2 linked regions of the Aureispira sp. CCB-E genome follow. The main gene of each other region encodes a partner of the protein of the gene in region 2 in a complex. Links are inferred from orthologs where the notes say so. Each region holds a gene or a part of one and is shown on either strand. Other genes may lie near its edges. The genes, in order: QP953_RS00095 and uvrB.

The links.
Region 1: the proteins of uvrB (region 2) and QP953_RS00095 are in contact, whole or in part, in a crystal structure (PDB 7EGT), measured with the Thermus thermophilus proteins. The link is inferred for Aureispira sp. CCB-E from one-to-one orthologs. Residues at the interface, in WP_096411307.1 of Thermus thermophilus: Glu23, Leu25, Arg26, Asp27, Gly28, Glu29, Arg30, Phe31, Arg55, Glu326, Asp327, Phe328, Glu379, Ser382, Gln383, His398, Gly400, Arg401; in WP_096412145.1 of Thermus thermophilus: His654, Arg656, Phe657, Gln666, Asp668, Glu669, Lys680, Arg681, Leu682, Ser683, Lys685, Tyr686, Ala687.

What each region holds. Positions count from the first base shown.
Region 1 is NZ_CP133671.1:13,238-29,597, reverse strand. The notes cover bases 7,857-10,824. They hold QP953_RS00095 (ATP-dependent helicase), read right to left. Parts: upstream 10,492-10,824; coding sequence 8,221-10,491; downstream 7,857-8,220. Other genes in these bases: QP953_RS00100 (aromatic hydrocarbon degradation protein), read left to right, coding at 7,857-8,071. Outside these bases: QP953_RS00125 (radical SAM/SPASM domain-containing protein), read left to right, coding at 1-673; QP953_RS00120 (TlpA disulfide reductase family protein), read left to right, coding at 744-1,307; QP953_RS00115 (thioredoxin family protein), read left to right, coding at 1,647-2,351; proS (proline--tRNA ligase), read right to left, coding at 2,550-4,022; QP953_RS00105 (hypothetical protein), read left to right, coding at 4,475-5,866; more of QP953_RS00100, read left to right, coding at 6,575-7,856; QP953_RS00090 (hypothetical protein), read left to right, coding at 11,153-11,716; QP953_RS00085 (hypothetical protein), read left to right, coding at 12,003-12,350; mutY (A/G-specific adenine glycosylase), read left to right, coding at 12,355-13,437; QP953_RS00075 (single-stranded DNA-binding protein), read left to right, coding at 13,738-14,151; gliding motility-associated protein GldE, read left to right, coding at 14,342-15,640; QP953_RS00065 (hypothetical protein), read left to right, coding at 15,736-16,341; 23S rRNA (guanosine(2251)-2'-O)-methyltransferase RlmB, read left to right, coding at 16,349-16,360. UniProt on the Escherichia coli protein: A helicase with DNA-dependent ATPase activity. Unwinds DNA duplexes with 3'-5' polarity. Translocates on single-stranded DNA with 3'-5' polarity. Initiates unwinding more efficiently from a nicked substrate than double-stranded DNA.
Region 2 is NZ_CP133671.1:7,205,173-7,221,534, reverse strand. Bases 5,485-8,454 are described here. They hold uvrB (excinuclease ABC subunit UvrB), read right to left. Parts: upstream 7,994-8,454; coding sequence 5,975-7,993; downstream 5,485-5,974. Other genes in these bases: QP953_RS27835 (hypothetical protein), read right to left, coding at 8,154-8,454; QP953_RS27845 (OmpA family protein), read right to left, coding at 5,485-5,684. In the rest of the region: QP953_RS27855 (carboxypeptidase regulatory-like domain-containing protein), read left to right, coding at 1-1,591; QP953_RS27850 (OmpA family protein), read left to right, coding at 2,079-4,688; more of QP953_RS27845, read right to left, coding at 4,752-5,484; more of QP953_RS27835, read right to left, coding at 8,455-8,570; QP953_RS27830 (phosphatidylserine decarboxylase family protein), read right to left, coding at 8,803-9,471; QP953_RS27825 (hypothetical protein), read right to left, coding at 9,696-10,781; QP953_RS27820 (outer membrane beta-barrel protein), read left to right, coding at 11,189-12,061; QP953_RS27815 (hypothetical protein), read right to left, coding at 12,150-13,388; QP953_RS27810 (MFS transporter), read left to right, coding at 13,864-15,120; QP953_RS27805 (hypothetical protein), read left to right, coding at 15,150-15,578; QP953_RS27800 (leucine-rich repeat domain-containing protein), read right to left, coding at 15,661-16,362. UniProt on the Escherichia coli protein: The UvrABC repair system catalyzes the recognition and processing of DNA lesions. A damage recognition complex composed of 2 UvrA and 2 UvrB subunits scans DNA for abnormalities.

The sequences.
Region 1 (16,360 bases), 7.2 Mb from region 2 along the record:
CCATCAAAAAGGAATTTATACCTCTACTTCTACCAATGCCCATTTTTTGAATGATAAAAATGCTAAGGCAACGATAGAGTCAGGACTGGATCGTTTAATTATTTCTATTGATGGAACGACTCAAGAGGTTTATGAAGCCTATCGGAAAGAAGGAAATCTGGAGAAAGTACTGGAAGGAGCTAGAAATATTGTTAAATGGAAAAAAAAGCTGCAATCTCCAACACCGCATATTATTTTTCAATTTTTAGTGGTTCGACCCAATGAGCATCAAATTGAAGAGGTATATGAATTGGCAAAAGAGATTGGAGCTGATGAGGTTAAACTCAAAACAGCCCAGATATATGATTATAAAAATGGAAATGCTCTTATCCCTACAATAGATAAATATGCTCGTTATGCGGAACAAAAGGATGGGACTTATGTTATTAAAAATGAATTGTTGAATCACTGTTGGAAACTTTGGCATTCTTGTGTGATTACTTGGGATGGTTGGGTGGTTCCTTGTTGTTTTGATAAAGATGCTACCTATCGTTTAGGGAGTTTAAAGCATACCTCATTTGAACAAGTATGGAAAGACAAGCCCTATCAGAATTTTCGGGCAACTTTACTGAAAGGACGAGATCAAATTGATATTTGTACCAACTGCACAGAAGGATGTAAGGTTTGGCATTGATTGTTGTTTATTTTGTTGTGAATGAGTTTTTTGAGTTGAAGGCTACTATTGGATTTTAAGAAAAATTATTATGATAATAACGAACAAAATTTATTTTATTTTTATATTTTCTATTCTGTTGTTGAGCTGTGAATCTAAGGTTGAAGATTCTAATGCAACAACAAAGGAGCAAGCAGCTATCAAAAGAGTCCCTAATGAAATAGTGAGTGGTAACGGAGTCTCTGTAGGAGTATACGATTATGACCACTTTAAAAGCTATTTGGAGGCAAACAATGATACGACATATGTGATTAATTTTTGGGCAACTTGGTGCAAACCATGTGTAGAAGAATTGCCTTATTTTGAGCAATTGTATCAAAACTATAAAGATAAGAATGTTCGTTTGATTTTAGTTAGCCTAGATTTTGAAGACAAAATTGACTCAAAATTGATCCCCTTTATGGAACAAAATCAACTAAAAGGGGAGGTGCTTGTTTTGAAACAGCAAGGAATGAATGATTGGATTGATAAAATAAACCCAACTTGGTCTGGCGCGTTGCCCGCTACACTTATTTATAATCAAAAAAAACGTGCTTTTTTTGAGCAGAGTTTTGAATATGAAGCCTTGGAGACAAGACTAAAAGAGTTTTTATAGCATTAACACGCAACAGCAGCGAACCGAGTTATGCGAGTTGATGACCGCAGGGAGTAACAAAGTTAATCAACGACCACGAAGTAGCAGCATAGCTAACTACCAAATATCATTACTCCGTTGAAAAATCGTATTAGTTTGATTATCAGTAAGATGTGCTTTTATTGGCTTTTGTCCTAAAATACTGATAATCAAACTAATGCAAGATGATTTTTTACGTTTTTACTTCGTGAGCCTACGGGGTTGTAGGAAAACTAAAAAATCAACGGAGTATTAAAATATAATAAGTACTAAAAAATAAAAAACAATTTTATTATACCATCTAAAAAAACAACTATGGCAATCTTGAAACAAAGTGTTTTAATGCTTTTATTTCTTGTTTTTGTAGCATCATGTTCTAATGAAGCACCCCAAGAAGAAGCAAAATCAACAACTGAAGAAACAACTGCATCAGCAGCACCTGAAAAAAAAGAAGAAGCAAAACCAACAGTCGTTGGCTACCAAGTTGGAGACATTGCTACCGATTTTACATTGAAAAATGTAGATGGAAATATGCTGTCAATGGCTGATTATCCAGATGCCAAAGGTTATGTTATTGTGTTCACTTGTAATCATTGCCCATATTCTATTGCTTATGAAGATCGTTTGATTGAGTTGGACAAAAAATACAAAGAATTGGGGTACCCTGTGATAGCAATCAACCCTAATGATCCAGAAGTAAATGAGGATGATAGTTATGACAAAATGATTGTCCGTGCAGAAGAAAAAGGATTTACATTTCCTTATTTGATGGATGAAGGGCAAAAAATTTATCCTCAATATGGAGCTACTAAAACACCACATGTTTATGTCGTTAATAAGACAGAAGAAGGAAACAAAGTAGCTTATATCGGAGCTATTGACGATAGCAAAGATCCTGCTGCTGTTAAGGAACATTACTTGGCAAATGCGCTAGATGCTTTAATTAAAGGAGAAGCACCTAATCCTAGTTTTACAAAAGCATTTGGCTGCTCTGTTAAATGCAAAAAGCCAGAAGATAAGATTTAATATTAGCTAAAATATTAGTGACTTAGACTTATTTCTAGAGAAAAAATTTGAGGCAGACTCTTAGCATTAGCAAGAGTCTGTTTTTTATAATAAAAAAAGCTCTCTTCAAAAATGAAAAGAGCTTAGATATGCTTGGAGCACAGAATAAAATGTGCCCATATTTTAAGACCACGAAGTTGCAGTGCCGCTAATTATTGTTTAGTAAGCACGAGCAAATAAAATGCGTTGCTTAGAAGGTTTACCAGTTAAAATACAAGTTCCTTCCCCTTCCTCTCCAAATAAAGGCTCTAGAGGAATACAACGAGAAGTTGCTTTCGTCAATTCCTTGATTTTAAGTTCTGTCTCTGTAGTACCGTCCCAATGAGCATAAGCAAACCCACCTTCCTTAACTACTGTTACAAATTCCTCCCAAGTATCTACTTTGGTTGTCTTTTCGTCTCGGAATTTTTTAGCGCGATTGAATAGGTTGTTTTGAATGTCTTCTAACAATTGCTCAACATGATCTGCAATGCCATCTAATGCAACAGATTCCTTAGTTTTTTCATCTCGACGAGCGACTTCAACAACACCTTTTTCTAAGTCACGTTTTCCAATTGCCAAACGGACAGGAACCCCTTCCATTTCATATTGTGCAAATTTGAAACCAGGACGTTTTTTCTTGTCTATATCATATTTTACAGAAATGCCTTTTTCTTTTAGGGCATGCATAATATTTTCTACTGCCGCATTGATTTCATCGTTAGGTTTAGGCACGGGCACTATAACTACTTGAATTGGTGCTAAACGAGGAGGCAATACCAAACCTTCGTCATCAGAGTGCATCATAATTAAAGCACCCATCAAACGAGTAGAAACTCCCCAAGAAGTAGCCCATACATATTCCTCTTTGTTGTTTTCGTTCAAAAACTTAACATCAAAGGCTTTAGCAAAATTTTGCCCTAAGAAATGAGAAGTACCAGATTGCAATGCTTTGCCATCTTGCATCAATGCTTCGATGGTATAGGTGTTGTCAGCTCCAGCAAAACGTTCATGAGCTGTTTTTTCTCCTTTGTACAAAGGAATAGCCATCACAGACTCTACAAAGTCAGCATAAACATCTAGCATTGTACGAGCTTCTTGTTGCGCTTCTTCTTTTGTGGCATGTGCTGTATGCCCTTCTTGCCATAAAAATTCTGCTGTGCGCAAGAAGGGGCGAGTACGCATTTCCCAACGCAGAACATTAGCCCATTGGTTAATTAACAAGGGTAAATCACGATAAGAATGAATCCAATCTCTATAAGTATCCCATATAATAGTTTCAGAAGTAGGACGAATAATCAGTTCTTCTTCTAGTTTAGCATTCGGATCAACTACCACCCCATTTCCATTTGGGTCATTCATCAACCTATGATGGGTAACAACAGCACATTCTTTGGCAAAACCTTCTACATGGTCTGCTTCACGACTCAAAAAGCTTTTAGGGATAAGCAGCGGGAAATAAGCATTTACATGTCCTGTTTCTTTGAAACGTCGATCTAAGTCAGCCTTAATTTTTTCCCAGATGGCAAAACCATAAGGTTTGATGACCATACAGCCACGTACCTTTGAGTTGTTTGCCAAGCCTGCTTTGTTCACAATATCAAGGTACCATTGAGAGTAGTCCTCGGACTGTGATGTAATTTCCTTAGCCATTTTTTGTGGTATATTTTTTGTAGTTTAATAAATAAAAAAAAGATTGTTTTAGGTCTCAATACAAACTTTAACCTGTGTTAAAGTAGGTTGTAAATCAAAATTTTAACAACTTATTGACCCAAAAAAACGTATCTTTATAAGAAAGAAGACACAAATTTATAATTTTTAATCAATTATCTAAGAACAAACTTACTGTTTAATTATTATAATCCACTTAGCTTTCCAAAGAAGGATAGATAAATGGAATAAGTTGATTCTTAAACTTAGAAGTTATAAAAAACAATAGTTAGCAGCAGTGCAACTAACTAAAAGCGCAGTGCTCATGAAGTAAATTAATATGAATGTGCTTTTTTGTCTTTTTGATTAAAAAGAACAAAGTAGTCTAATTTTCTAATCTATTTTCCAACACGCACACTTTTAACAAAAGTTGTTTTGAATCAAAACTCAATAATATGAAATCAAAATATCTATCTATTTTCTTTAGTACTGCATTTTGTTTTGCATTACAATCTAGTTTTGCGCAAAACGATAACATGCAATATGACGATATCTACTTCGATGGAGTAGAAGAGAATGTTGTTTATAAAGAAAATAAAAACCAAACGACGCCAAATAGTTCCCCTGAACTAGAAGTTTATGAAGATGAAATAGTAGAGACAGAAACAGTAAAGGGCGGAGCTTATGAAGATTATCCTATTGATGAAAATTATGAGCCTTATGATTATGAGTATTCTTCTAGAGTACGTCGTTTTCATGCTCCAGCAACAGGATTTGCCTACTACAGCGATTATTATGTAGATAATTATTGGTACAATACCTACGATCCGTATGCTTATGGAACGAGTATTTATATCTCTCCAGGCTACTCTTATGGTTGGGGTTGGGGAAATGTTTATAGCTATGGCTATGGAGGTTGGTATGGACGCCGCTACTACGGAAATCCTTGGGGAGGCTGGCATTATCACCGTCATTATCCTTATTATGGCTCTAATTGGAATTGGGGCTGGGGTGGTTATTACAATGGTTATAATAATGGTTGGTGTGATGGCTACCGAGCTGGTTCTTGGGCTTCTAATTATGGATATAACTATTATGCAGTATCGACGCCAAACGCAACAAATTATGTACCTGTAAGAGGGCGTAGAGGTTCTGACGCTGTTCGCACTAGAGGTGCTCACACAAGTAGAGGACCTGGAGGACGTATGGTAAATACGGGGAATAGCAATAGTTCTGCTAATTCTGCTGTTGCAGATCGTAGTTTGTCCGTAGGGAGAAATGGAGCGGTTAGAAGTGGAAGAACGGTTAATACCAATACTGGTGTGCGTACTAGTACGGTTGCGCCTTCGGCGACAACAAGAGTGCCAAGTGGAGGACGTTCGAATGCAGGAACCCGAACAATAACAACAACGGATAGTAGAGGTCAAACAGTACGTACAACGACAACTCCTACTCGTACTACCATTGTTAGAACAAGAGGGAATTCAACAACTCCTGCAACAACTAATCCAACAAGAATAAGTCCTTCTAGAACAAGTCCAACTAGAAACACTTATACGCCATCTAATAATAATAATCCGTATACCACACCACGTGCCAATACATATACGCCATCTAGAAGCACAACGCCGTCTAGGAGTACAGCACCATCTAGAACTTACACACCAAGCCGTTCGACAACGCCTTCTAGAACCTACACGCCAAGTCGGTCAACAACACCTTCTAGAAGCTATACACCAAGTCGTAGTGCAAGTCCTTCGAGAAGTAGTAGTTCCTCCTCAAGAGGTAGCAGTTCTTCAAGAGGTAGTTCTAGCTCTTCGAGAAGTAGTCGAGGCGGAAGAAGATAAATAAAGAATTGTAACAATATATAAAAGAAGTAGAATGGGAAACTGTTCTACTTTTTTTGTTTTGTAGACTATTCTAAAGTTTAATACTCCGTTGCTTTTTTAGTTTTTCTACGACCCCGTAGGCTCACGAAGTAAAAACATAAAAAAGTATCTTGCATTAGTTTAGCTTTGTTACTTCCTTCGGTCGTGAGCTCGCACAGCTCGGTTCGCTGCTACTTCGTGGTACTGTGTGAGGGCTTTGCCGTTGATTATCCGTCTTTTAGTGTGAAGGTTGATAGGAGTGTATGTTGTTGATAATTAAATTGATACGATTTTTAATGGAGTAATGAAAGTTAGTAGTTACAATTCTTTAGTTCTCTGAGTTTGGATTCGTTTTATATCTCATAGTTGATAACCTTGAGTAGATTTTTTTTGTTAAACTTTTAAACTAGTTGTTAATAAAGGAATCTAAGTGACTAAATGGAACAATTTTTTCTTGTATTAATATGATAATACATACAATTTAAGTTTGTAAAAATCGTTGGAGCGACTATGTTTTGTGACTAATCAAAAATACTTGAGTAATAAATTAAATGCCTAATGCCTTCAACAATAGTTCGTAGAAACCACGAAGTAGCAGCGTAGCTAACTACTACTTCAAAAGACGTTATAAAAATAGATATTAGGCATACGATAAAAAATACAGACACACCACTAAATATTAAGTATATGAAATCCACTTTTATTCTTATTTTCTTTTTCTTTATTTACTCCCAAAGTCAAGCACAAGTAACTTCAGATGCATTATTGTTTAGTGAAAATCACCAAACAGTAACCGCTCGCTCAATGGCTTTGGGGAATGCTTTAGGTGCCTTAGGTGGTGATATGTCAACAGCAAATCTCAATCCCGCAGGTATGGCTATTTATAGAAGAATGGAATTGGGGCTTTCGCTAGGAGCTATGTTTGATAATACAACCACTAATTTTTTAGGGAATCAAACAAAAGACCGCTTGTCGCAATTTTCATTTGGTAATGTAGGGTTGGTAATTGCTGCACCTACAAGACGAAGCAGAACCGACTGGAAGTCGGTAAATATTGGATTGACGTTCAACCGAATTTCTAATTTTGCGCGTAATTTTACCTATCAGGGCGTTTCTACTGGTTCTAGAGTACAATCATTTGCTGAGAACTCAGCAGGGGTATCAACTAAAAACTTAGATCCTTATGAAGGTTGGTTGGCGTATAATGCTTATCTGATGGATAGCGTAGCTGGAGGATATATCCCTAATGGAGGACTATCTGACACGAGCTATACGTATAAGTATCAAAATGTAAGAAGAACAGGTGGTGTCAATGAGTTAGGATTTACAATTGGAGGAAATTACAACAACAAACTATATTTAGCCGCAACGATAGGAGTTGACTTTATGGAAATGAACGAAGATCGTTTGTATCAAGAAACGAGTGATAGCCTAGATTTTCGTGCGTTGGATTTTACCGAAAATCGAAATGTCAAAGGGACAGGAATAAATCTGAAAGTAGGTATGATATATCGAATTAATAAGCTTGTTAGAGTTGGTTTTGCCGTGCATACACCAACCGCTTATCGTTTGATAGATTCTTACAATACTGGTCTTTATGGGGAAATTGTGTACGATAGTGTTTTGCAAAAAACAAACTATGCAATGGAAGATGCAGAGCCTTATGTCTTACAACATGATTTGGCAACACCTTGGGTGTTTATGGGAAGTGTTGGTGTTGTTATTCCTAAACGAGGTTTTATTGGACTAGATGTAGAATACAGTGATTATGGTTGGGCGTCTTTCTCCTTATTAGCTAACGAACGCACAGCAGCCAACAATCAATTTATCAATGATTTGAATCGTCGAGTAGAATCTAGTTATAAAGGAGTGCTAAAAGCTAGATTAGGAGCAGAAATAGCCTTGGGCTTAGCTCGCATTCGTTTGGGATACCAGTTTCAAACTTCACCTTATGAAATTGGCATAGATGGCGTAACAGATTTGCGCCATGATATTAGTGCAGGATTTGGTTTAAGATGGAAGCATTTTTATTTGGATTTTGCTTATTCTCATACGCTTAAAGATTTTGAGTATTCTCCTTATACATCCTCTACAACTATCCAACGCATAACAGGGGCTTCACAAACTGGGCACGCGATGTTGACTATTGGAGCATTAATTTTTAGAGATAGATCCGATTCTTAAAGTGTTGCAAAATAAGTTATTGAAAACTGATGAAGCTTGCTGGCTTAATTCAAGGCTTTGGTCAGTGGCGAAAAATATCTGAAAACTCTATAAAAACGCACGCATTTTCAAGTATATCTGAAGATGTGTGCGTTTTTCTTGTAGAGCAATTACCCCACGACCTGAATCTTAGCAAACTTGAGCATAATACGCTTTTCACCAACGCCATCTTCAAAGAAAATCGTAGCAACTTTACTACTACCATTGCCGTCAATAGCCACGATTTTTCCACTACCAAAACGCTCATGCAAGATCTTGGCTCCCGCAACGATTTGAGATATTGGGCTTGCTTTGAAATTAGCCATTTTTTGAGCCTGCTTGTTATTCCCTTTATTCATAGGGCTAAAGCGATTTCTATTCTTTTTAGGGAATTGAGATACTTTGGCTCTGGCGGTTGTGCTAGACAGATCTAAATATTTAGGAGAAATTTCTTCCAAGAAACGGCTAGAGTTATTATACACCATATTGCCAAAACGATAACGACTAGAAGCATAGGATAAGGTTAGTAGTTGCTCAGCTCTTGTGACAGCCACATAGAACAAACGGCGTTCTTCATCAACAGCAGCACGAGCATTTTTAGCCCGTAGTGACATCATGGATGGGAATAGATTCTCTTCGAGTCCTACAATAAAAATTGATTTGTATTCTAACCCTTTGGAAGAGTGTACCGACATAAGTTTTACACGTTTCACTTCCTCTTCATCTTTGTCAATATCGGTCAATAAAACCACATTTTGAAGATAACTGGCTAAGCTTTTGTCTTCTATGTTGGTGTTGAATTCATCAATTTCATCGTCTTCTACAAAAGCTTTAATACCGTCCAATAACTCTGTTACGTTTTCAACTCGATTTTGTGCTTCTACAGTTTTTTCTTTTTGGATATCTTTGATAATGCCTGTCATTTTGACGACATATTTTGCCAATTCATAAGCTGTAACTTCTTCCATCCGTTGTTGAAACATTTCTATTTGTGCTACAAATTGCTTAATAGAATTTTCTGTACGCTTAGGTAAAGCAGCATGTTGGACATTTGTTAGAATCGTCCAAAGGGATAGGTTTTCATTTTCTGCGATTGTTGTTAATTTAGCAATTGACGTTGCCCCAATTCCTCTAGTAGGGTAGTTGATAATTCGTTTTAAACCTTCTTCATCTTTTGGATTAACAATTACTCTCAAATAGCCTAAAACATCTTTTACTTCTTTTCTATCGTAAAAAGAAGTCCCCCCATAAATTTTGTAAGGAATACGATGCCCTTTTAGTGCTTCCTCAAATACACGAGACTGTGCATTGGTTCTATATAGAATTGCAATGTCATCATTGGTAATATGATAGCGATTTTTTTGTTCTACAATCATGTCAACAACTTTGCGAGCTTCTTCTGTATCTGTCATGGCGCGAATAACCCGAATTGGTTCTCCCCCGCCTTTAGACGTAAAAATTGTTTTCTTGATTTGTTTGCTATTTCTAGAAATGATATCGTTGGCCGCTTGGACAATATAATTGGTAGAACGATAATTTTGCTCTAGCTTAAAGACCGTAATGTCAGGAAATTCTTTCTCGAAATCGAGAATGTTTTGAATGGTTGCTCCACGAAAAGCGTAGATACTTTGAGCATCGTCTCCTACCACACAAATATTCTTAGTACTTCCTGGGTAAGTAATCAATTTTTGAATGATAGAATATTGCAATTGATTGGTATCTTGAAACTCATCTACTAAAATGTATTTAAAGCGTTTTTGATACTTTTCTAAGACATTTTCGGGGTTCTCATCTAGCAAACGATACATTTGATACAACAAATCATCAAAGTCCATAGCGCCAGAGCGCATACATTTTTTTACATAAAGGTCATAAATTTTATAAATGTAGGGCATTTTTCGCTGTTTGTCCTCTTTGATACGTTCTATATCTAGAGCATAGTCTTCTGGAGAAACTAAATTGTTTTTAGCCAAAGATATGCGACTATAAACAGCAGATGCATTATAAACTTTACTATCAAGCCCTCGTTTTTTGACAATTTCGGTAATGGCACTTTTCGCGTCTTGACTATCATAAATAGAAAAGTCTGAAGGGAAGCCAATTTTGGAAGCTTCACTACGTAATATTCTAGCAAAAATAGAGTGAAACGTACCTGCCCAAATATTGTTGGCATTATCTCCAGCTACTTTGGCAATACGCTCTTTCATTTCCTTGGCAGCTTTGTTGGTAAAAGTTAGTGTCAAAATTTCCCAAGGAGGAATACCAGATTCTATTAGATGAGCAATTCGAAAGGTCAATACACGTGTTTTGCCTGATCCAGGACCTGCTATGATTAATGCAGGACCAGTAATGTGGGTAACTGCTTTGCGTTGGATTTCGTTGAGTTCGTCCAAATAGCTCATAATGTGGTTATTGTTTCGATTTTGTTAAAATATGCTAAAATATGTCGTTAAATAGGGTTTTCTTCCAAAAAGGAGAACAAAAGTACGAATTAATCTGTCTTTAATAATAGAAATAGAGTTAAACAAACTAAAAAAAATGCTTATAATTTTTAAATGTGGGCATGATTTTTATCTTTTTAAGAAGAAGGAGTAATCCACTATTAAGAACCGAGTTTGCGTGTTGATGACCAACCAATGAGCTCACAGAACGCAGCTAGTCACTAAAGGATGTAAACTAGTAGTAGTAGCGTTAAGAATTAAGTAATCGTTCAGAAAAAGTATAGGAATCACGCAGTAGTAATGCAACTAAGTATCCCTATTGTTGCGCTACTCTGTATCGTGCAACTTTGCTTTAGTTGGCTAGTAATAAAGACAAAGCAAGACTTGTTCTCTTCGATCAGCACTAAAAAGTAAGACTATTTCTATCTATTCACTGTAAGGCGAATGGAGTGAAAGAACCCAAAAGAAAGTAAACTTGTATTTTGTTACCTCAGTTGAATTATCCCAAAAGTATAAAAGGTATCAAAAAAGATTAACTCCTTGATTAATGGCGGTCAGTGTTTTGATGAAAAGAGGGAATTTATCAGAAAAAAACGAGTGCTCTAACTTTTAACAAAAAAACATGAAATTATTAGACTATTTAAAAAATTCACTATCTGAAGGATATCGAGAAGAAGGAAGAGTTGTTAGCTCAGAGCCTATACAAAGATCAAAGGATTATTGTTTGGGATATGCCAAGTGGTTAAAGACCAATAAGCATCAAGCAATGTTAGAGAAATTGTATAACGCTTCTTTAAATCAAAAAGATTTTGATATACCAGAAGATCCTGCAATTAACTTCTTAATGATTCCTAAAATCAATGGATTTACATTGCAATATGATGCTAGGAGATGGAAAGAGGAAGATTTTAAGTACTTATTTGAATATTTTGCTACCTGCTTAATGCAAGAGCATGGTTTTGAATTAGTTGCTTCTGCTAAAGAGGTTGCAAAGTATACCGACAGGGTAGAAACGGTAGAACGTTATAAACTTAAAAATGTAAAGGATGAGGTTGATTACAGTGATGTCCTTGTGCGTTTGTCGCTAATTGACAACGAGGTGAGTACAATAAAGTTCTGCGCAACTTGTACCAAAAAGCGTATTACGAACTTATCGCATCTTCTCAAAAAAATAGCTGCTGCCTGAATGAATGAGTTCAATGATTCAGAATAGGTGAAGTTGTTTTAAAATATTTTAGTGTTAGAGAAGAATCTCTTGATTGTACCGAATAATAATTTTGGCGCGTATCTCTCCAAAAGTAATTCAATCTTTTCTTGTCTAATTATTGTAACTAAAGCAATATTTTTGCATTTTACACTTAAAGTAAATCGTCAAGAGAAACCGTACTATAGAAATTGTTCTTTTTAGTGCGAAAACTTTTGGACAATTACTTAAGAATCTATTTTGTCCGTATTCAAAACAAACAAGTAATATGCGTTTATTTATATTAATGATAGGAGCTGCTTTATTCTTAGGCAGTTGTACCACCAATTATGAGGTAAAAGATTTATATGGTAAGTGGATGGGAGAGAGCATGGGGTTCACATTTAATGAAGACGGTACTTGTGAAATTTTTATCAATGGGGAAAAAGACCCTAGAGAAACCTATTGGCGTGATGCAATGGGAAATACATTAGAATTTACAGCAAATGGCAAAGTGATCTTATCAAATGTAACGGTGAAAAGCCTAAAAGATGATATTTTAACCGTTGAAATGCGTCCTCTACTGACAAAACGAGATGTTGCGACTGTAGTTCATGAAATGAAACGAGTAGAATAGTTGGATGAACAAAAAAGCATTTTTTACCCAAAAGCTATTGGAGTGGTACCATCCTGATGACCGCCCTCTACCGTGGAAAGCCATTAAAAATCCTTATTTTATTTGGCTTTCTGAAATTATCTTGCAGCAAACTCGTGTTCAACAAGGGTTGCCATACTACCAAAAATTTGTAAAAAAATACCCTACTATAGTAGATTTGGCAAATGCTCCCGAAGACGACGTGTTTAAACTTTGGGAAGGTTTGGGGTATTACTCTCGTGCAAGAAATTTGCATTTTGCAGCAAAGACAGTTGCAACAACCTATCAAGGAAATTTTCCTACAACCTATCAAGATATTCGTTCCTTAAAAGGAGTTGGTGATTATACAGCAGCAGCAATAGCATCTTTTGCTTATGATTTGCCCCATGCTGTGGTTGATGGAAATGTGTATCGAGTACTTTCCCGTTTTTTTGGTATTAATACTCCTATAGATACCACGGCAGGCAAAAAAGAGTTTAAACAACTAGCCGATGAATTGTTGGCTTCCAAACAAGCTGCACGTTATAATCAAGCTATTATGGATTTTGGGGCTACTCATTGCACTCCAAAAGAGCCTAATTGCACGAGTTGTTTGCACCAAAAGTATTGTGTAGCATTTCAAGAAAATCAAGTCACAGAATTACCTGTTAAATCCAAAAAAATAAAAAAGAGAAATCGCTACTTTTATTATTTGGTTCTAAAGCAAGAAACAAGTCTTTTTATACGCAAACGCGGCGAAAAAGACATCTGGGCAAACTTATACGAATTTCCACTTATAGAGTTGAACCAAGAGGTAGAAGGATTGTTTTTGTTAGAAGCTTTGGAAGAAACACTAATTTGGAAGACATTGTTTGAAAATCAGCCTACTGTACTGAATGGTGTTTCTAAGAAATACAAACAAACTTTGTCACACCAAAAAATAACCGCTCTCTTCTTAGAAATTGAAGTAAAACCTTCTTTTTTTTATGAAAACAAGAATTTAATAGCAATAGAACGAAAAAAAATTAAGAACTTTGCTTTCCCAAAGATTATTAGTAATTATTTGGAAAATATGAAGCTGTCGTTTTGATCCTCTATCTTGTCATAGAGGGAGATAAAGGATGCAATTTTTTTTATACAATGAACTTGTAGGGCAAATTAAAACAAAAAAAATAATTTTCTATTAGATAGAATCTAATAAGTTTGATGGCGCAAAAGAGATAGACATTTTTTCGCTAAAAAAAGCAACAAAAAAAAAATGCCTTCCGTTGAATATTGGCAGCATTGAGATCGAAAATTGCTAAAAACTTTGACGTTCTGAACATCAAAACCTTAAATTTTTTTTGTATATTTAAACAAGATTCATTAATCTATTAACATTTTATATTACATGGTAAATAAAGTTACCTTAATCGGTCGATTGGGGAAAGATCCAGAAGTTCGCACATTGGAGAGTGGTACTAATATTGCTAAACTATCTTTGGCAACAGACGAGTCTTATAAGGACAAGAGTGGCGAGTGGCAAACTATTACGGAGTGGCATAACATTATTATGTGGAGGGATATGGCCGAGCGTGCAGAAAGAATGCTGAAAAAAGGCTATTTAGTGTACATCGAAGGTAAATTGACCAACCGTTCTTGGCAAGATGAGAATGGCAATACAAAATATATCACAGAAGTTCGTGCCAATACCTTTAGGTTGTTGCGCAGCGAAATGAATGGGGATAGAACCAATGGGCAAGTGTCAAAGCCCAATAATGTTACAACAACAACAGCGGATGCTTCTGACGATTTACCGTTCTAAGCAATAGAAATATATCTGAAACCAAAGCATTAAAGCTTGCTTTGGTTTCTGATTTTTTATTTAACTAATCACTTAACTTTTGGAAACCGAGCCTAGTCATATATTTGATTGGTATCAATTTACTCCGATTTTACTCACTGGGTCTTATTCAGTGATAATTCTGAATACCATTTCTATATGCTTTTTGTTAGTGTGTTCTGGACTTTTGTCTGGTTCCGAAGTTGCCTTTTTTTCTTTGGGGCATCAAGATAAAGCTCAACTGATCGAGGAGCAAACTAGTGCGGCATCTCGTATTTTAGCACTATTAGATAAACCAAGGTATTTATTATCCACTATTTTAATCGCCAACAATATTATTAATATTGCGATTATTTTAGTATCCAACTCTTTATTAAAACAATTATTACCATCTAATCTTAGTGCATTTTTACATTTGCCAGCTTGGACAAATGAGCCACTCAACTTCATGATCAGTGTTGTTGCAGTTACCTTTTTGTTGGTGCTTTTTGGTGAGGTAGCTCCCAAAGTTTACGCCAATCAAAACAGCATGAATATTGCTCGATTTATGAGTGGACCATTAACGGTCATGAAAAAGATGTTTCATCCTCTCAGTTTAATCTTGGTGAATAGCACACAGTTTGTAGAGCAGCGCTTAAGAGATAATATGAATCAAAAAGCGATTACGCAAGAAGATATTGCTAGCGCTATTGAATTGACAGTAAAGGACAATAAGTACGCTGAGCAAGATGTAGATATTCTCAAAGGTATTATTCGTTTTGGCAATACGTCTGCTGCCGAAATAATGAAACCTAGGATGAAGGTTGTTGCTATGGGAATGGAATCTACTTTCGAAGAGTTGATTGCTGTGTTTAGAGATGAGCCTTATTCTAGAATTCCTATTTATGAGGAAGATTTGGACCAAGTGAAAGGAATTATTCATGCCAAAGATTTGCTTGAATACCTAGGTCGTGAAGATGAAGTAAACTGGCATGAATTGATTCGTCCTCCTTTAATTACTCCTGAGAAAAAGAAAATTGATCATTTATTTAATGACTTTCAGGAAAAACGGACGCATATGGCTATTGTTGTGGATGAGTATGGAGGAACAAGGGGAATTGTTACCATGGAAGATGTCTTGGAAGAGATTGTCGGGGAAATATTGGACGAATTTGATGATGTAGAAGAAAAAATCTATAAAAAAATTGATGATTATACCTACGATTTTGATGGAAGTACGCCTATACTAGAAATTTGTCGTGTATTGGATTTGAGACCAGATTTTTTTGATGATCAAAGAGAAGGGGCAGAAACTATTGCGGGATTGGTTTTGGTACTGAATGGAACAATGCCTAAGGTTAACACCACGATTATGTGCAAGGACTGTCAACTAAAAACTCTGGCTGCTAGTGCTCGAAGAATTGAAAAAATTCGTATTGTTTTGCCCGAAACAGATAATATCGACTTACTTTCCTCCGTTTCTGAAAAGTAATTTCAGTTAAAAAGATTCGTCTTAGATAGCTACAAGCAAGTTGCAAAAATTTATATCGCCTTGTTTTAGCTAAAAAAAAAATTAATCCAACCAATATGCGTTTATTGCTCTTGTCTATTGTTTTGATGCTTACTATAGCTTGTTCGGAAGATCGGATTCCAATACCCAAGCCAAGAATGTATCCTAAGGTAACTTATCCTGAACGTAACTATGTGTCCTTTGATAAGGATTACTGTGCCTTTTCTTTTGAGTATCCTGACTATATGAAATTCGAAAAAGATAGTATGTTAATCAACCAAGCTGCAAAGCACCCATGTTGGTTTACAATGCAGTTGCCTAGTTTGTATGGAAGCATACACTTTACGTATACAGACATAGGGGGCGACTCGGTGGATCAAAAATTGTTTGATGTACTATCGGACTCTTATATACTATCTGAAAAACACAATATAAAAGCAACTGGACGAACTACAGAAGATTTTATTGACAAGGACAGAAACTTGTACGCAATCACCTTTAGTGTTGATGGAGATGTTGCTTCTCCCTATCATTTTAGGCTAACCGATAGTTTAAATCATGCCGTATGGGCTTCTTTGTATTTTAATACCAAGCCCAATGCAGATTCTATGGCACCAATCGTTGCTTTTGTAAAAGAGGATTTAGAAAAGGTTATTAATACCTTTGAGTGGAATGAAAATTAAATAAAATATGCATTATAAA
Region 2 (16,362 bases):
TGCTGAACACCCCGAAGCACCTTCTGAAATTTTCTATTACTATGGATTGTCTTTGATGTCTAATGATAAGTTTGAAGAAGCTGAAGCCCAATTTGCAAAATTTAGAGAAAAAGAAAGTGCTCAGTTAAGAGGGCATAATATGATGATCGCTGTTAAACCAGAGGTACATAAAGATTTGCTAAATGCAGGAGCTTTGTATGATGTAGAAGTAGTGCCAAATTTGAATACTCCTTATGATGATTTTGGGGCTGTTTTTTATGATGATGGTGTTGTCTTCAGTTCGGATCGCGATACTACTAAGGTGACGAGTCACAGAGGTTCTTGGTTGTACAAGCCTTACATTCAATCGTATTACATCGATGCTTTTATGAAAGATAAGGATACCAAAGAGTTTGAATATGGTAAACCAAGGCTTTTTAGCTCAGACGTGAATATGAATTACCATGATGGTCCTGTGCGATTTGATGGTCTTCAACAAACAGCCTACTTTACAGTTTACGGCACCAATGATAAAAAATCAAATCGTAGAGCAAATGTCCTAAACACTCAAATTGCATCTAGCAAACGTGTTGGAGAACAGTGGACCAAACCCAATCAAAAACTAAAACTAAACAGTAGAGAATATTCTGTTGCACATCCAACTGTAACTCCTGATGGAGATAAAATGTTTTTTGCTTCTGATATTCCTGGTGGGTTTGGAGGCTTTGATATTTATGTAAGTTACAACGAAGCGGGAGAGTGGTCTAAGCCTATTAATTTGGGACCAGAGATTAATACAGAAGGAGATGAGGTATATCCATTTTGGGGACTAGATGAAAATCTATACTTCTCTTCAGATGGACAAGCAGGATTGGGAGGCTTCGATATTTACTACTCTAATTCTACTGCTGGTAGATGGGCTCCTGTAACCAATTTGGGAGCGCCATTGAACTCTGAAAAAGATGAAATTTCTTATATCATGGATTCTACAGGAACGTATGGTTACTTTTCATCGAATAGAGTAGCGAAACGAAATATGGATATCTATTATTTTAAGCGGGTTGCCTTGGAGTCTCAAATCTTGGTGTTTGATAAAGCAACAGGTCAAGGGGTAGCTGGTGTTGAAGTAACTAGCGAATGCTTGCCTAAAAACCAAAAATGGGTCACGAATATAGATGGTCGCATTTATGCACCACTACCTTTGGAACGCAATTGTAAATTAATGTTGACTTCAGAGTTGTTTACAGATACGGAAAAAGATGTTTCAACAGTAGGTTATGTTCCTGGTTCAGAATTGTTTATTAATGTTCCGTTGCAATTAAAAGAAGCCGAGTTTATCGTAGAAGGAACGGTAAAAAGTGCTGCTACCAATGAACCAATTATTGATGCTACTGTCACTTTGATTAATGGTTGTGGAGAGGAACAAGTGAATATTCCAGTTTCTCATGAAGGAAAGTACTCTATGAAATTGTCTAAAAATTGTTCCTATGTCTTGAAAGTAGAACGAGAAGGATATTTTACCAATACACAGACATTTTCTACCAAAGGCTTGCGTTTGTCAAAAACATTTACAAAAAATATAGCCATGCCAAAATCTGCTGGTTCTTTTTAAGAATTAAGCTTTACGAATATAAAATGCAAAGTCATCCCGAATTTGTTTCGAGGATGGCTTTTGTATTCAATATAAATTATTGAGTTACACTGATAGAATAGACCGCTTAGACTTTATTGATCCATTTAGATAAAGGTAAAAAATGCAAGTTGTCGAAAGCTTGTCTGCTATTGTTGAAGATTTAAGTTGATGTTGTGATGTGTAATAGATGAGACGCACAAAGGAACTGGCTTAATGTACAGGCAGAAAATTTAGCCAAGTCGATTAATTGTTGTTTTAGATTTATATTACTTCATGAGAAAATTAGAAAGGGGGATTACTATTTTTATCGCCAAAGTAGTATAGGTTATTTTTTGTAAAAGAAAACGAAATTCGTATCCTCATAAACACAGAAAATATCATGCAGTAATAGCATAGGCAGCTAAGCCATTTCAAAAAAATACCACGCAATAGCAATTTACTAAATACTCAAACAGTTATAGTTATAATGTTAAAAAAACGTCTCATTTCTCACAATCCTATGATGAATTACCAATCTTTTTTGATTTTCTTTTTTGTCCTTACAAGTATATTTGCTCAAGCACAAAATAATGAATTGGCGCAGGCCAATACCCTTTTTAAAGCATTTCTATTCAAGGAAGCAATTCCTTTGTATGAAACCGCCTTAGAAAAAGACCCTTATTTGGGGGATGCCATGGTGAATTTAGCAAAATGTTATTATTACACTAATAACGCAACGAAAGCAGAGACTTGGTATGCTAGAATATTGCGATATGATGGTTACAAACAATATGCTTTTGATTATGGGCAGGTGTTAAAAATGAACGGAAAATATGCGGAAGCAAAACGTTGGTTCAATACCTCAACCAAGGATGATCATACGCGTGGTATGCATTATGCAAAATCATGTGATTTTGCCACAGGAACAACTCTATTAAGTAATATATACAAAGTAAAAGCACTACCAAAATTGAATTCAAAAAGCGCGGACTTTGCTCCTACTTTATATGATTCCGACTTGATTTTTAGTTCTTCTCGATCGGTAGCGGTAGAAAAACAAGGGCAAGTAGCTTGGACTAATGATGCATTTAACCAACATTATATGGCAGAAAAAGATGCGCAAGGTTTTATTAGTACAGGAAAAGCCCTGCGTTCTTTTATTGGGAATGATATTAATGATGCCCCAATGAGTTACCTTCCTTCTGTTGACATGGTAGCCATTACATCGAATAACTTCATGGATGGTATTCGTCATATTAATGGAAGTGGATTGATGATGGACATTTATTTGTACAATAGCAAATCAAAAAAAGAATGGGATCATAATAGTGAGCAATTTTTTCCCTTTAATGCTAATGTAGATACCAAAACGCCTTTTTCTACGGGGCATCCTTGCTTGAGAGATAATGGAACAACTCTTTATTTTTGTTCTAATAAGGCAGGTGGTTATGGAGGATATGATATTTACGTCAGTCGTCGCACGGCAACTGGTTGGAGTATGCCAGAGAACTTAGGACATCCGATTAACACACCAGGAAATGAAATGAGTCCTTTTGTAGATGATAATGGTCGTTTGTACTTTTCTTCGGATTGGCATTTGGGTTATGGTGGTATGGATGTATTTACAGCAAATCGCTATGCTTATGGATGGGGAAATGTCGAAAATATGGGGAATCAAGTAAATTCTCCAAGTGATGATATGTACTTTGTTTTTGATACAGAGAGAAAGATAGGATACTTATCTTCTAATCGACCTGGTGGAAGAGGAAATGAAGATATTTATCAAGTAATACAGACACAAGATTTGCCTAGGCGCCAATCATTAGCGCTGAATATTGGGGATAAATTTGTTTTGGATGATCGTTATTTTAGACCAGGAGATGGTACCATTCAAAACACAAGTAGTCAGCAACTTTTTGATATCTTGCAACGGTTGATCGACAATCCAACGGCTGTAATTCAGATTAATGGGTACACAGATGCGGCAGGAACAGCTAGTAATAATTTGACACTTTCAAAAGATCGAGCCAATTCACTCCTGCGATTTTTTACATCTAAAGGAATTGATGCCAAGCGTATTAGAAGTACAGGCTATGGAGAGAGTTTTTTAGTCAATCGTTGTAGTGATGACGTGCCTTGTTCTGCTGAAGAGCGAGCTGCTAACCGACGTATTGAAATTTTTGTTGTAGGTATTGTGGATGTAAATGGCGTTGTTAGTATTTCTTACGATGCAGCACCTGCTCCGAATGCTGAAAAAATTGTTGAAGATGCTGTAACACGTGCCGTAGCAAGCAAAAAGGCAGTATCACGTTCTTCTTCTTCTAGCCGTTCTTCTAAGCCTCAACGAAAAGCACACTACGCTATTGGGGATGTTATAGAAGTGGCTAGTGTCTTTTATGAGTTGAGCAAGTCAAAAATTGATGAGCGCAAATCTCCAGGATTAAAGCAATTGTTAGAGATTCTGAAAGAACATGAGCATGTAGTAATTGAGATCGGTGCGCATACGGATGCATCTGGTTCTTCCAAGTACAACCAAGAATTATCAGAAAAGAGAGCCAAAGAAGTGAAAAAGTATCTAGAGAAAAAAGGAATTGCTTCTTCTAGATTGGTTGCCAAAGGATATGGAGAATCAAAATTATTAAATAAGTGCAAAGATGGTGTCAAGTGCTCAGATAGCGAACATGCCCAAAATCGACGAACAGAATTTAAAGTAATTGGTCAAAAAGGGTTTGCAGTGGGCGATATTATTAAAGTAGATAATATCAATTATGAACTCAATAAGGATAAGTTAGATATGAAAGATTCTAGAGGTCTAACAGAAATTATAGAGTTGCTTAAAAATAATAAAATTAGTGTTGAAATTAGATCGCACACCGATTCTAGAGGTTCTTCTAAATACAATCAAGAATTATCAGAAAAGAGAGCTAAGGCAGTTTACAATTATTTGGTAAAAAATGGGATTAGCAAATATCGTTTGAAATATAAAGGATACGGAGAGTCCAAATTGCTAAATAAATGCAAAGATGGAGTACGGTGTTCAGATAGTGACCATGCAAAAAATCGACGGACTGATTTTAAAGTAATCGGTTTGCGTTAGGAATTCTTTATCAAAGTGTGGATAGAGCGTTGAAGGTTTACTCAGGAACCCTCAACGCTTTTTTTATTTTTGTACTTTTTCTGGTACTCGAATTTGATCCACGACATTTAAGATTTTTCCAGACTGGTCTAATATCTTAAATTCGACACGTCTATTCAGTTGGCGACCTAAGGTGGTGTCCTCCCCGTTTGGAAGCTGATTTAATGCTATTGGGCTAGATTCGCCAAAAGGTTTTTTTATAATTTTGGTTCTTTTTACACCTCGTTTTGCCAAATATTCTTGTGTCGAAACAGCACGACGCATCGACAATGCATTGTTGTATGTTTTGGTGCCGCGAGCATCTGTGTGTGCTAAAATTTCTACTTGATAGGTTGGATTTTTTTCCATTAATTTGATCAAACGATTCAACTCTATTTTAGCATCTTCTCGAATATATGATTTGTCAAAATCAAAGAAGATACAATGGAATTTTTCAGGAGAGTTGGAAGAGCTAGAAGAAGGATATGGAAATAATATATTTTGATTTGTAGCTCTTTCTATATCATTCGTAGCATTATAAGACGCAGGAGTATTATAGGGGCTTTTACGGTTAGGAGCGAAGCCTAGATTACTCTTATTGTTATGGCTAGGAGTATTGCTTTCTAAAGGATTGAAGGGACGAATTTTCTTGCCCGTCTTTTGAGGAGGATTATATTGGCAAAGAGCATCACAGTCTTTTTTTAGTTGAACAAAATCGATGATACGAGCATTGATAAATCCTGCAGCTTTGACTTCCTTTTTCTTGGTTTCAGCGGTTTCCAAGGTAGGCACATATATGTAATAACGGTAAATATAATTGACATCTAAGGTTTCGTAAACCTCTTCGATCTCCCCAAAATAACCATTGGGGACAGGTTCTGCAAAAGCGGCAACTTCTACAGCAAAAGGCATTTTACTTTGTGCGTTAATGGTTGCAACAATTAGAAAAAAATAAAAAGTGTAGATAAATCTATACATAGAAGACTTCATTTTAGTGTATTATAAGAAAGGGGCAAAACAAGATAATGAAATCTATTCTATCTATTGCAACTAATGATAAGCTAATTTTTATGAAAGTAATTAAAAATTTGGCGTCTTATACTAGTATTTCGTGAATTAGCTTGCTATGCTCATGAAATTGTAAGTACAATTGCTTCTTTTTCATAAAAAACAAAAAAAAATCTTTCTAGCAACTTCTTTTGATGATCAAAAAAGAAGTTGTTTGAAATTGCATCTTTTTTAACAACTTCAATAAAGCAGTGCTGTGCCTAACCAAATTTTTCTTCGTACAGTTTTTTGAGTGCTAGCATATCATCTCTATGTTCTGCTGCGGTTAAGAAATCCATATCTTTGGAGGCGCTTTGCATTTTTTTCTTAGCCTGTTCGATTGCTTTTTGTAGTTGGTCAGGTCCCATGTATTGTACGACAGGATCCGCAGCAATATTATTAGCAGTATCGTCCGCATCCAAGTAACTCTTTGTTCCGCCAACTACTGTCTGTTGCAAGATTTCTTCTTTAGATTTTTTAATTGTTGTTGGTGTAATACCATGCTTTTCATTGTAAGCAATCTGCAACGAACGTCTACGAGCAGTTTCGTCAATAGTAGCCTTCATAGATCGTGTAATTTTATCAGCATACATAATAACACGACCATTTGAATTACGAGCTGCACGCCCAGCAGTTTGTGTCAATGATTTTTCATTTCTCAAAAAACCTTCTTTGTCAGCATCCAAAATGGCTACTAAAGCAACTTCAGGTAAATCCAGTCCCTCTCTTAATAAGTTAATTCCAATCAAAACATCAAACACCCCCAAACGTAGGTCTCTCAATATTTCAACTCGTTCCAAGGTATCTATTTCGGAGTGAATATAGCGACATTTAATGTTTAGCCTAGTCAAATATTTAGAAAGTTCTTCAGAGCTTCGTTTGGTAATAGTCGTTACTAAAACTCGTTGATCTTGCTGAATGCAGTTGTCGATTTCTTCCAACAGGTCATCTATTTGATTAATACTTGGGCGCACATCAATAGGAGGGTCAAGCAGTCCAGTTGGACGAATAATTTGCTCAACAACCGTTCCATCTGTTTGTTGCAATTCATAATCTGAAGGCGTTGCACTAACAAAGAGGATTTGGTTGATTTGATCCTCAAACTCATTGAAACTTAGCGGACGGTTGTCATAGGCAGAAGGCAAACGGAAACCGTGGTCAACCAAGGTCGTTGTTCTTGCTCTATCTCCGCCATACATTGCTCGGAACTGTGGCAAGGTAACATGACTTTCATCAATAATCATGAGATAATCATCAGGAAAATAGTCTAAGAGGCAAAAGGGGCGAGCGCCAGGCTTTCTACCATCAAAAAATCTAGAATAATTTTCAATGCCCGAACAATAGCCTAATTGACGCATCATTTCAAGATCTAGAGTGACCCGTTCTTGAATCCGCTGACTTTCTTCGTATTTGTGTTCGTCGTTAAAATATTCAATTTGCTCATGCAGTTCGTCCTCTATATCTCGAATGATTTCTTTCATCCGATCTTTTTGCGCGACATATAAATTGGCGGGGAAGATAGCAATCGTATCCAGTGTTTCAATGCTCTTGCCTGATTCCAGTTCAATTCGTTCTATTTCTTCTATTTCATCGCCCCAAAAGGTAACTCTAAAACCATCTTCTGTATAAGGAAGGTTGATGTCAACAGAATCTCCACGAACTCTAAACGTTCCTCTAGTAAATTCTATTTCTGTTCTGGAATAGAGACTATCTACCAGCATATACAAAAACTTATTACGACTTAAAACTTGTCCAGTTTGTAGGCGAATAACACTATCTTTATAATCCTCTGGATTGCCCAAACCATAAATACAGGAAACCGAAGCAACGACGATAATATCACGACGTCCAGACAGCAGTTGAGCACTCGTTCTTAGGCGAAGTTTGTCAATTTCTTCGTTAATAGCTAAATCTTTCTCTATGTAAGTATTGGTTGCAACAACATAAGCCTCTGGTTGATAATAATCATAATAAGAGACAAAATACTCGACCGCATTGTTCGGGAAAAATTGTTTGAATTCCCCATACAATTGAGCCGTTAGTGTTTTGTTGTGAGACAAGATAATGGTAGGGCGTTGCGTTTGCTGAATTACATTCGCCATGGTAAATGTCTTACCAGAGCCCGTAACCCCTAAAAGGCATTGTGCTTTTTCATTGGCGTTGATTCCTTTTACGATTTGGTCAATAGCTTGAGGTTGGTCACCAGTAGGTTTAAATGGAGAATGCAGTTCAAATTTCATAAGAATTTTTTACGTAAAAATAAAAAATGCCTTCCAAACTAGAAAGGCATTTTTTAAAATATTTTATTGAGATTATTAACAATCGCCGTCAACTAGTTTTTTGTAAGTTTTTTAGAATAATCTCTTACAGATAACTTCTAGGGCTATTGAATTAATATTCTTACTCAGCACTTTTAGCAGCAACAGCGGTTGCTTTAGCTGAAGGAGTTACACTAGCACTAGTTGCAGTCGTTGTTTTTGACTTCGTACAAGTTTTTCCAGCTTTAGACTTGCAACAAGATTTTTTAGTTGTTGCAGATGTTCCGCTTACAGCAGTTGCTTTTGCTCCAGCAGCAGCAGATTTAGAACAAGCTTTTCCGCCAGCTTTAGATTTGCAACAAGCTTTTGTTGTAGTGGCAGTACTAACAGTAGCAGCAGTTGCTGATTTAGATTTTGTACAAGCAGTTTTAGATTTTGTACAAGTTTTTGTCGCAGTTGTATTAGCTGCAGCCTTTGCCGCAGATTTAGGGCAACCTTGAGCATAAGAAGTTCCTACAGCAACAAACGAGAACATTACAAGCAATAATAGATTTTTCATAATAATAGTCATATTTAAGTTTGAATAGTTTTTTTCGATATTATACTTACACAATTTAAGGCTTTTCCAAAATTAAACCAATTTTTAAAAAAACTTAACAAAACAATAAGAGATAAGTAAATGTAGTTGGAATTTAACAATTTGTTTTTGAAAAAGTTTTGAATATCAATTATCTAAGCTAAATAAAGGAGCTTTTATTAAATAAAAAAAACTACTATTTGTAACTACTCATCTATTTTAAATGACCAATTACAGACAAATTACCTTCAACCATATCGTCGATATTGACGTTAATTTCGGTTCCAAGTGGTAAAAATAAGTCGACTCTAGAACCCAGTTTTATGAACCCCATGTCTTCGCCTTGCTTAACTTGGTCACCAGCTTTTAGGTAGTTGACAATACGACGAGCTAAAAAACCAGCAATTTGGCGCATAACCAAACGCTGTCCATTGGGTAATTCATAGGCAATGGTGGTGCGTTCATTTTCTGTTGATGCCTTGGGATTCCACGCCATTAGAAACTTACCAGGATGGTATTTGCTATATTTTACCAAACCACTAATTGGATTTCTGTTGACATGAACATTTAATGGAGACATAAAAATAGATACTTGAATGCATTTTTCGTGCAAGAATTCGTCTTCTGTAGTTTCTTCAATTACGACAATTTTACCATCAGCAGGAGCGTAGATGACATTATTATCTAGCTTTGCAATTTTGCGAACAGGATTTCTGAAAAATTGCAAAATGAAGATAATTAAATCAATAGCAACAACAGTTAATACTATTTGTAGCCAAAATAAAGAACTGGGTAGCAATAACCAAGACGCTGCTATGATCCCTATTGCAACTAACCCAACTAGTGTAATGGAAGCCTTACCTTCCTTATGAAAACGAAGCATAAATTTTATTTTAAAAAGTCTAGATAGTTTTTGTTTGAGTTCTCTGAAAAAAGAACATTAAGATAATTATAATTAGTAGTTCGTTGATTTTTTACCAAAAAGATAAAAAAGTACATTTATATTAGTTAGCTGCGCTGCTACTTCGTGGTTTCAACGAACTATTGGATAATCAATTAGAGGCGCAAATATACAGTTTATTTTTTAGGACAAGCAGCAAAGTAAAATTATTCCTTTGGGGGTTTGTAATTGGTCAAGAATTTTTGAGGCTCATTTTCTTTTAAAATGGTTTGCATAATTTCTTGATCTAATTCTCTAGCAGATAAATTAGGTTTTGCACTTTTTAGCCGACCTCTAAGTTGGCGTTCATAGGATAAAATCATACGATAGCCCAACCAAGAACCACTGTTACCTGGAAGATCAAATTGAGGCTTAAATGGACCTTTGGTAACATATTTGTTGATTTTTTTTGTTTCGCTAGAGTACATTAATTCTTCGCTTGTAATATGCTCATACAAGGTGTATTCTCCTCTTTTACAATGACTCATTTGGCGACTAGAGAATCCAAATAATAAACTATCTTCGACAGTTGGTAAAAACAAATCGGTCAAATACATTACTTTGCCATTGTACAACATCAAATCAATTAAATGGTTGCCTTTGGGCTTTGTTATTTGAGCCACTAAGTTTTGCGCAATAGCATCTGCCGCTTTGGGAACTAAATGTTCTTTGGTACAGGTGCGTTGATCATAAGCAGGTATTTTTAGGAAGGTATACGGAGGATAACCTTTTCCTAAAGCCATATCTAATGGAAGTCCAACAAAACCTTCCTCAACAATTGCCAAACGATCACCATGATATTCTGACAAATAAGTAAATGCCTTGGTTAGTGGCACATTATCAGGAAAATAGTATTGATAATAAGTTGCTAATTGATTAAGTTGTTCTTGAATTTGGGGCATTTTGCCAAATACTTGCTGAACCGTGTCATAAGTATATCGAGCATCTGGATAACTGAGATAACCTAAGACCTGTTTGCGAACAGTAGAAGAGTCTCTTACTCCCAAGACAGAACTTAAGTAGCCACCTGTAAATTCAGGATATTTGTCTTCTAGTTCCTTCAATGCTACTTCTAGATTTGCAGTATCCAAATTAAAGAATGCTTGTTCAAAACGAATCAGCTCAACAGAGGCGTTGATGCCTTTGGTTTCAGGGATATATCTTGTTTCTACAATTGTTGATTCACAAGAAATTAAAAGGACACTTCCTAAAAGGAACCAAAAAAAAGCGTTAATTATTTTGGGTGTTTGCATATTGTTTATGATTTTGCTTAATATTTTAGAATTCATAGAATAGATAAAACTTGAAATGTCTACAATTTATAAACTAGGCAATAGTCTATTTAACTGGTGATACCACGATGTGGAGTTATCAATATAAATTTTAGTTGTTTTTTCGAAAATAAGATGCTTTTGTTTTATGTCGTTGATTATTAGTTAAATGTAGTTTGAAATAGTTGTGATTTATAACAACTGATGTTTAGTTTTCTATGAATGATTGAAAACAAGATGATTATTGATTTGTTTTACCAACATGGGTCGGTGAATCAATATTAAACTAAGTGAACATACAAATACAATCTCATTAAAAAACCAGTGGAATTATTTCAAAGTTATTTGTTCCTATTTAACTTTTTTAATTTTACTATAAAAGAAATTCTATGTTAAAAAAAATTGCCTTTCTAACGATATTTTTAGCGCAAGTAGTATATGCGCAAGCTCAAGGAATTAAATTTGGGGTGCATGTTGACCCTTTTATTTCATTTCTAGATAGTGATTACTCAAAAATCAAGAGCAGTGGTGTGAATGGAGGTACAGCATTGGGGGTAGAAATGGAATATGGTTTTGATGCCACTGGAAATTATGCTCTAACTTTTGGAGTTGACTTTAGTTTGAACAATGGTGGTTCTTTGTTGTATGAATATGGTGGCATTCTATTACCCAATTCTCAATTTGATAACAAAAGCTCGTTTAGAAACTATGTTGGTGAACAGCCCAGTACTTCTTCGGGAATAGATATGCAGGCGTTTACTAAAATCAATCATAGAGTAAATTACATCGAAATTCCAATTGGATTAAAATTAAGAACCAATGAATTAGGTGGAAGTTACATGCGTGCTTTTTTCCATATTCCTTTGATTAAGGTAATGATTCCTGTTACTGCTGGAGCAAAAATCTTTTCTCCCGATGCAAGTGCAGCAGGATTTTATGACGATAATGATTCTACCAAATACGGTGTTCCTCAAAGTACAGAGTCTATTACAGAGCGTAATGTATGGAAAGATGTCACACCAATACAAATTAGTGTAGGAGCAGGTGCTGGAGTAGAGTTTACTCCAAATGCAGACGGAGGTTTACGTTTGTATGCGGGAATCTATTATCATTCAGGATTAATTGATGTTACAGGTGGATTTTCTGGAAAGACAACCTATTCTTCAGCGAATAACGTTAATAACTTACCTGTTGATAGACAAGATAGAAATCCTCGAAATGCCATGCACAATATTGCACTGCGTATAGGGGTTATTTTCTAGATGCGTATAGACATAACATCTATAACAAGGGCAGTTTTTTTGGAAAACTGCCCTTGTTTTTTATCACTTGTTTGGAGTGTCCTTTGATTTAATATCTTAAGATAAGATCTTGATCTAAATCGGATTCTGTCATAAAGACAAATGGTTTCTCTTCGAGTAGTTGACTGACTTCTGGCTGGTCTCCTAAGACGATATGCGTTGTATTAGAGGTTAGCTCGGTTGTAAATTTAATGCCTTGCCTTTCTAATTTTGTAATCCGATTGCGGGTTGCAAAAGAGACAAAACCCAAGATAGCAATAGAGGCATTGGACGGGATTTGACCTTTAAAAACGGCTCCTTTCCAATTTAAAATTTTCTCTTTGGCACGTTGTTGTATCAGCTTATTATGATTGGACAAGGCTTCAAATAAATCTATGATACTTAATTGTTGCAACGCAGTATCTTTATTCATCCACAAGGCTAAAAAAATATTTTGTTCTTTTTGAGAAGCATGAATTTTTTCATGGTTGACCAATTCTTCTATCTCTTTCAATAGCTCATGTTCGGCATAAGTATAGTTGCTTAAAGTATCTTTAGGATTTGTAATAGTTAAATAATTTAGTCTGCCCAATTGTTTAATTTGTTGTAATAATGGAGAAACATTAAATTGGTTGTTTTGGGCATACAAGCGTTGAAGTCGCTGCAAAGTAGTAAAACTAGGAGGAAGCTCTGCTAAATTATTTTCCGCAATATTTAATACTTCTAAAAATCGAAAATGGTCCCAAAAATCGGGCAAGGTTTTTAAGTCGTTTCCCCAAATTTTTAAAATCTGCACTTGTTTTTCTTGTAGTATGATCTCAGGAATACTCTTTAAGTTGAGCCCTCCCAAGTTAAGTAGAAAACGCCCTGTATGTTCCCTGCTTTTGAGTAAGGGCAACATTTCTTTTTGGATATCAGGGGAACCATACTTAAATAAAAAACGTATGATAAAATCTTGATTTGGGGTAGGAAACTGTACATAAATGCGTTGACATAGTAGCTGGAAGTCTAAGTTGAGTAAAGTGGCATGAGCTTCGATTGGAGCGTCTAAATACAAAACATGTTCGTTGAATTCTGGAAAATCAGAGAATTGTTTTGTCCAGTATGTTTTGAATAAACGAATTACTTTTTTTGCCAACTGATTTTCATCTGCCCAGATGAGTCGATTATAAATCCAATAAATGTCGTCCACCAATTCATTGGTCATTCCTCTACCGTTGATCAACTCAAATGCTAATAAAACATTATTCAAGTCAGCGTGCTGCGCCAACATATGAATTTTAGATATTTCATCAGAAGTATATAGCATTTGGCAGAATGAAAATTTAAATCAACAAAAATAGAGTAAGAGTATATCTTATAACAAAAATTGTCTTTTTTTGTTCCTTAATACAAAACTTCTAAAGAGATAAATTTATAAGTAGTGCCCCACTCGTCCCTATTAAGTAAGTGTCCCAAAGAACTTGTACCATAAAAATAGTTCTTTTTAGTTTGAGGGTTTCTGCACAATTACTTAATACCACCTTTAAATTTAAGTATGTTACTAGTTAGCTATGCTGCTACTGCCTGGTCGTTGAAAAAGTAATATGAATAAGTTTTTTCATCTTTTTTTGTGAAAAAAAATAACTAAGCGATAGCGCTCTCACGATTATAGGGAGTAACAAAGCACTCAAGAAGTTACTATTATTTCTAAATAGCATAAAATACAATAAAAATATAACCTGTTGGTTATTAGTTTGATGGAGTCTTTTGGTGAACCGTTGAATTAAGAAAATGCCCGTTTAATGAAAAATATAGGAGCAATACGGCTATTATTAATAGCTAATTTTATTTCTGGAATAGCGCAAGGAATTAGTATGATTTCTATTCCTGCTTATTTTGCTAGAACGAATCAATCCAATTGGTTTAACATAGCTTATGCAGTTATAACCTGTGTGAGTTTATTTTGGTCGCTTTATGGGGGGACACTCATTGACAAATATAATCGCAAGAACATATTTCTAGCCTTAAATATTTTTAATGGACTTGCTATAGGGAGTATTGCTTATTTGGAGGGAATGAATTTAGGGGATACCAATTATTGGGCGGCAGCTGTATTTGCCCTTACTTTTTGGAATTATAATTTGCATTATCCCTGTTTTTACGCATTTATGCAAGAGATTACAGAGAAAGAGAATTATAATAAAATAGCCTCCTATATAGAAGTACAGAGTCAGTTAGCCTCAGCATTGGCGGGTGCAGGTGCTGCGTTGTTGTTGGGAGGAGGAATAACAACTAGTTTTTTGGTTTTGAAAATAGAACCTTGGAGTTTAGCACAAATATTTGCATTAGATGCCTGTACTTATTTTGTGGCTTTATTTATCATCTATATTATTCGATTTGTTCCTATCGCTGAGCGAAAAGAAGAAGTCGGAAGTGTGGGTGAGCGTCTAAAAGTAGGGTATCAACACCTAAAAGATCGTCCATATATTTTTCTTTTTGGAGTTGTAACGCATGCTGTATTTGTGGTTGTGTTATTGCATGTCTTTAATTTGGCACCCTTGTATGTTGCACAACATTTAGAAGCACCATCGCAAGTGTTTGCTATTTCAGAAGTTTTTTATGCCACAGGGGCAATTATAGCTGGCTTGGCGATTCACAAAATATTTGGAGGAACTACCTTTGTGAAAGCTATTATAATTATGATGGCGGTAACTGTATTGGAGTTGATTGGGCTTATTTCTAGTGCAGAAGTATGGGTATTTTATGCGGTATCTTTGTTGTTGGGAATTACCAATGCGGGGATTCGAGTAATTCGAGTTTCCTATCTTTTTCAAGTCTTACCCAACCAAGTAATGGGGCGTGCCAATAGTATCTTTTTCTTAACTAATGTAATGGCTAGAATTATTTTTCTAACGCTCTTTAGTTTAGCCTTTTTCCACCAATCAGGAAATGTAATTTATGCTTTTTTAATCCTAAGTATTTTTATCTTTGTATGCCTATTAATTTTGATGTTCTTTTATACTAAAATTGCATTAAATAAAGAACCTAATGAAGCCTAATGGGGTTATATTAGAAAATAAAGATAAAGATGAGAACAAAAATTCGATTGGCGATAGATTGTAGTATTCAAGTACTTTTAATCAGTATTTTATTGCTTCAAATAACATCGACTCCTGCACAAACAATTCAACATTTAGGAGTATTTGCTTTTTTAATTTCAATTTGGCAGATATTTCATGCAGTGTACGTTGTTCAAAAGCATCAAGATTGGTATAGAGGGTTGTATTTGAAAAAAATAAAACAAGTAATTTTAATCGCCAGTATTGTATTAGGGGTGGCAGCTACAATTGCTATCGCAACCTTTGGTTTATTTTTGCCCTATGTACTTAAGGGGTTACAGTTGTTAGGTTTAGGATTGAGTTTGATCGTAGCGCTGTTAGCGTTTCAATATTTTGGTCGGTCTCTTTTAAATCTATACTCTTATTATAATCGACCGCGTTCTTTTTGGGATTTGTGATTCATATGTCAAAAGGACTATTAAAAAATGGACATTTCCAGTATTGGGAATGTCCATTTTAGCTAGTAAATGTATGGTGAACCTATTTAGTTTGTTCTTTTTTAGGTTTGCTATCTGTTTTCTTTTTTCTTTCTGGTGCACTTTCAGGAGTATCTTCTTCTGTAGAAGGGGGAGCAATTTCATTCGCTTTGATTTCCGCCTTATTGCTGACACTTTTAGCCTTGGCAATACGTTTCTCTGCGACAACGATCCGCAATTCTGCAATCTGAATTCTTAGCTCGGCTGCTTTTATCTTTGCTTCTGCTCTAGCCCTAGCTCGTGCTTCCGCTTCTGCTTTTGCCAAGGCATCCTCTTCAGGATCGATAGGTTCAGGTTTGGGCTCTTCTGTGCCTTTTTTAGGGCGTTTGCCTTTTGCCCTATCTTTTGCCTCTTTAGCCAAGCGAGCAGCTTCTTCTGCTTTTTCTTTGGCTTCTCTTGCCAAGCGTTCTGCCTCTTTAGCACGGGCTTCGGCAGCCAATTTTTTAGATAAAGCGTCTGCCACTTTGGCTTTTGCAAATGCTTCTGCCTCAGCTGCCGCAGCAGCGGTTTCTTTTGCACGAGCCTCTGCCTCTTTGGCGCGGGCTTCGGCTTCTTTGGCTTTAGCTTCTGCCTGTTTGGCTTCAGGTGTTCCTGTTGCAGCCTTTGCTTTTTCGGCAGCTTCTTTAGCACGGGCTTCTGCTTCTTTGGCGTCTGCTTCGGCTTCTTTGGCAACAGCCGCAGCCTCCTTTGCTTTGGCTTCTGCTTC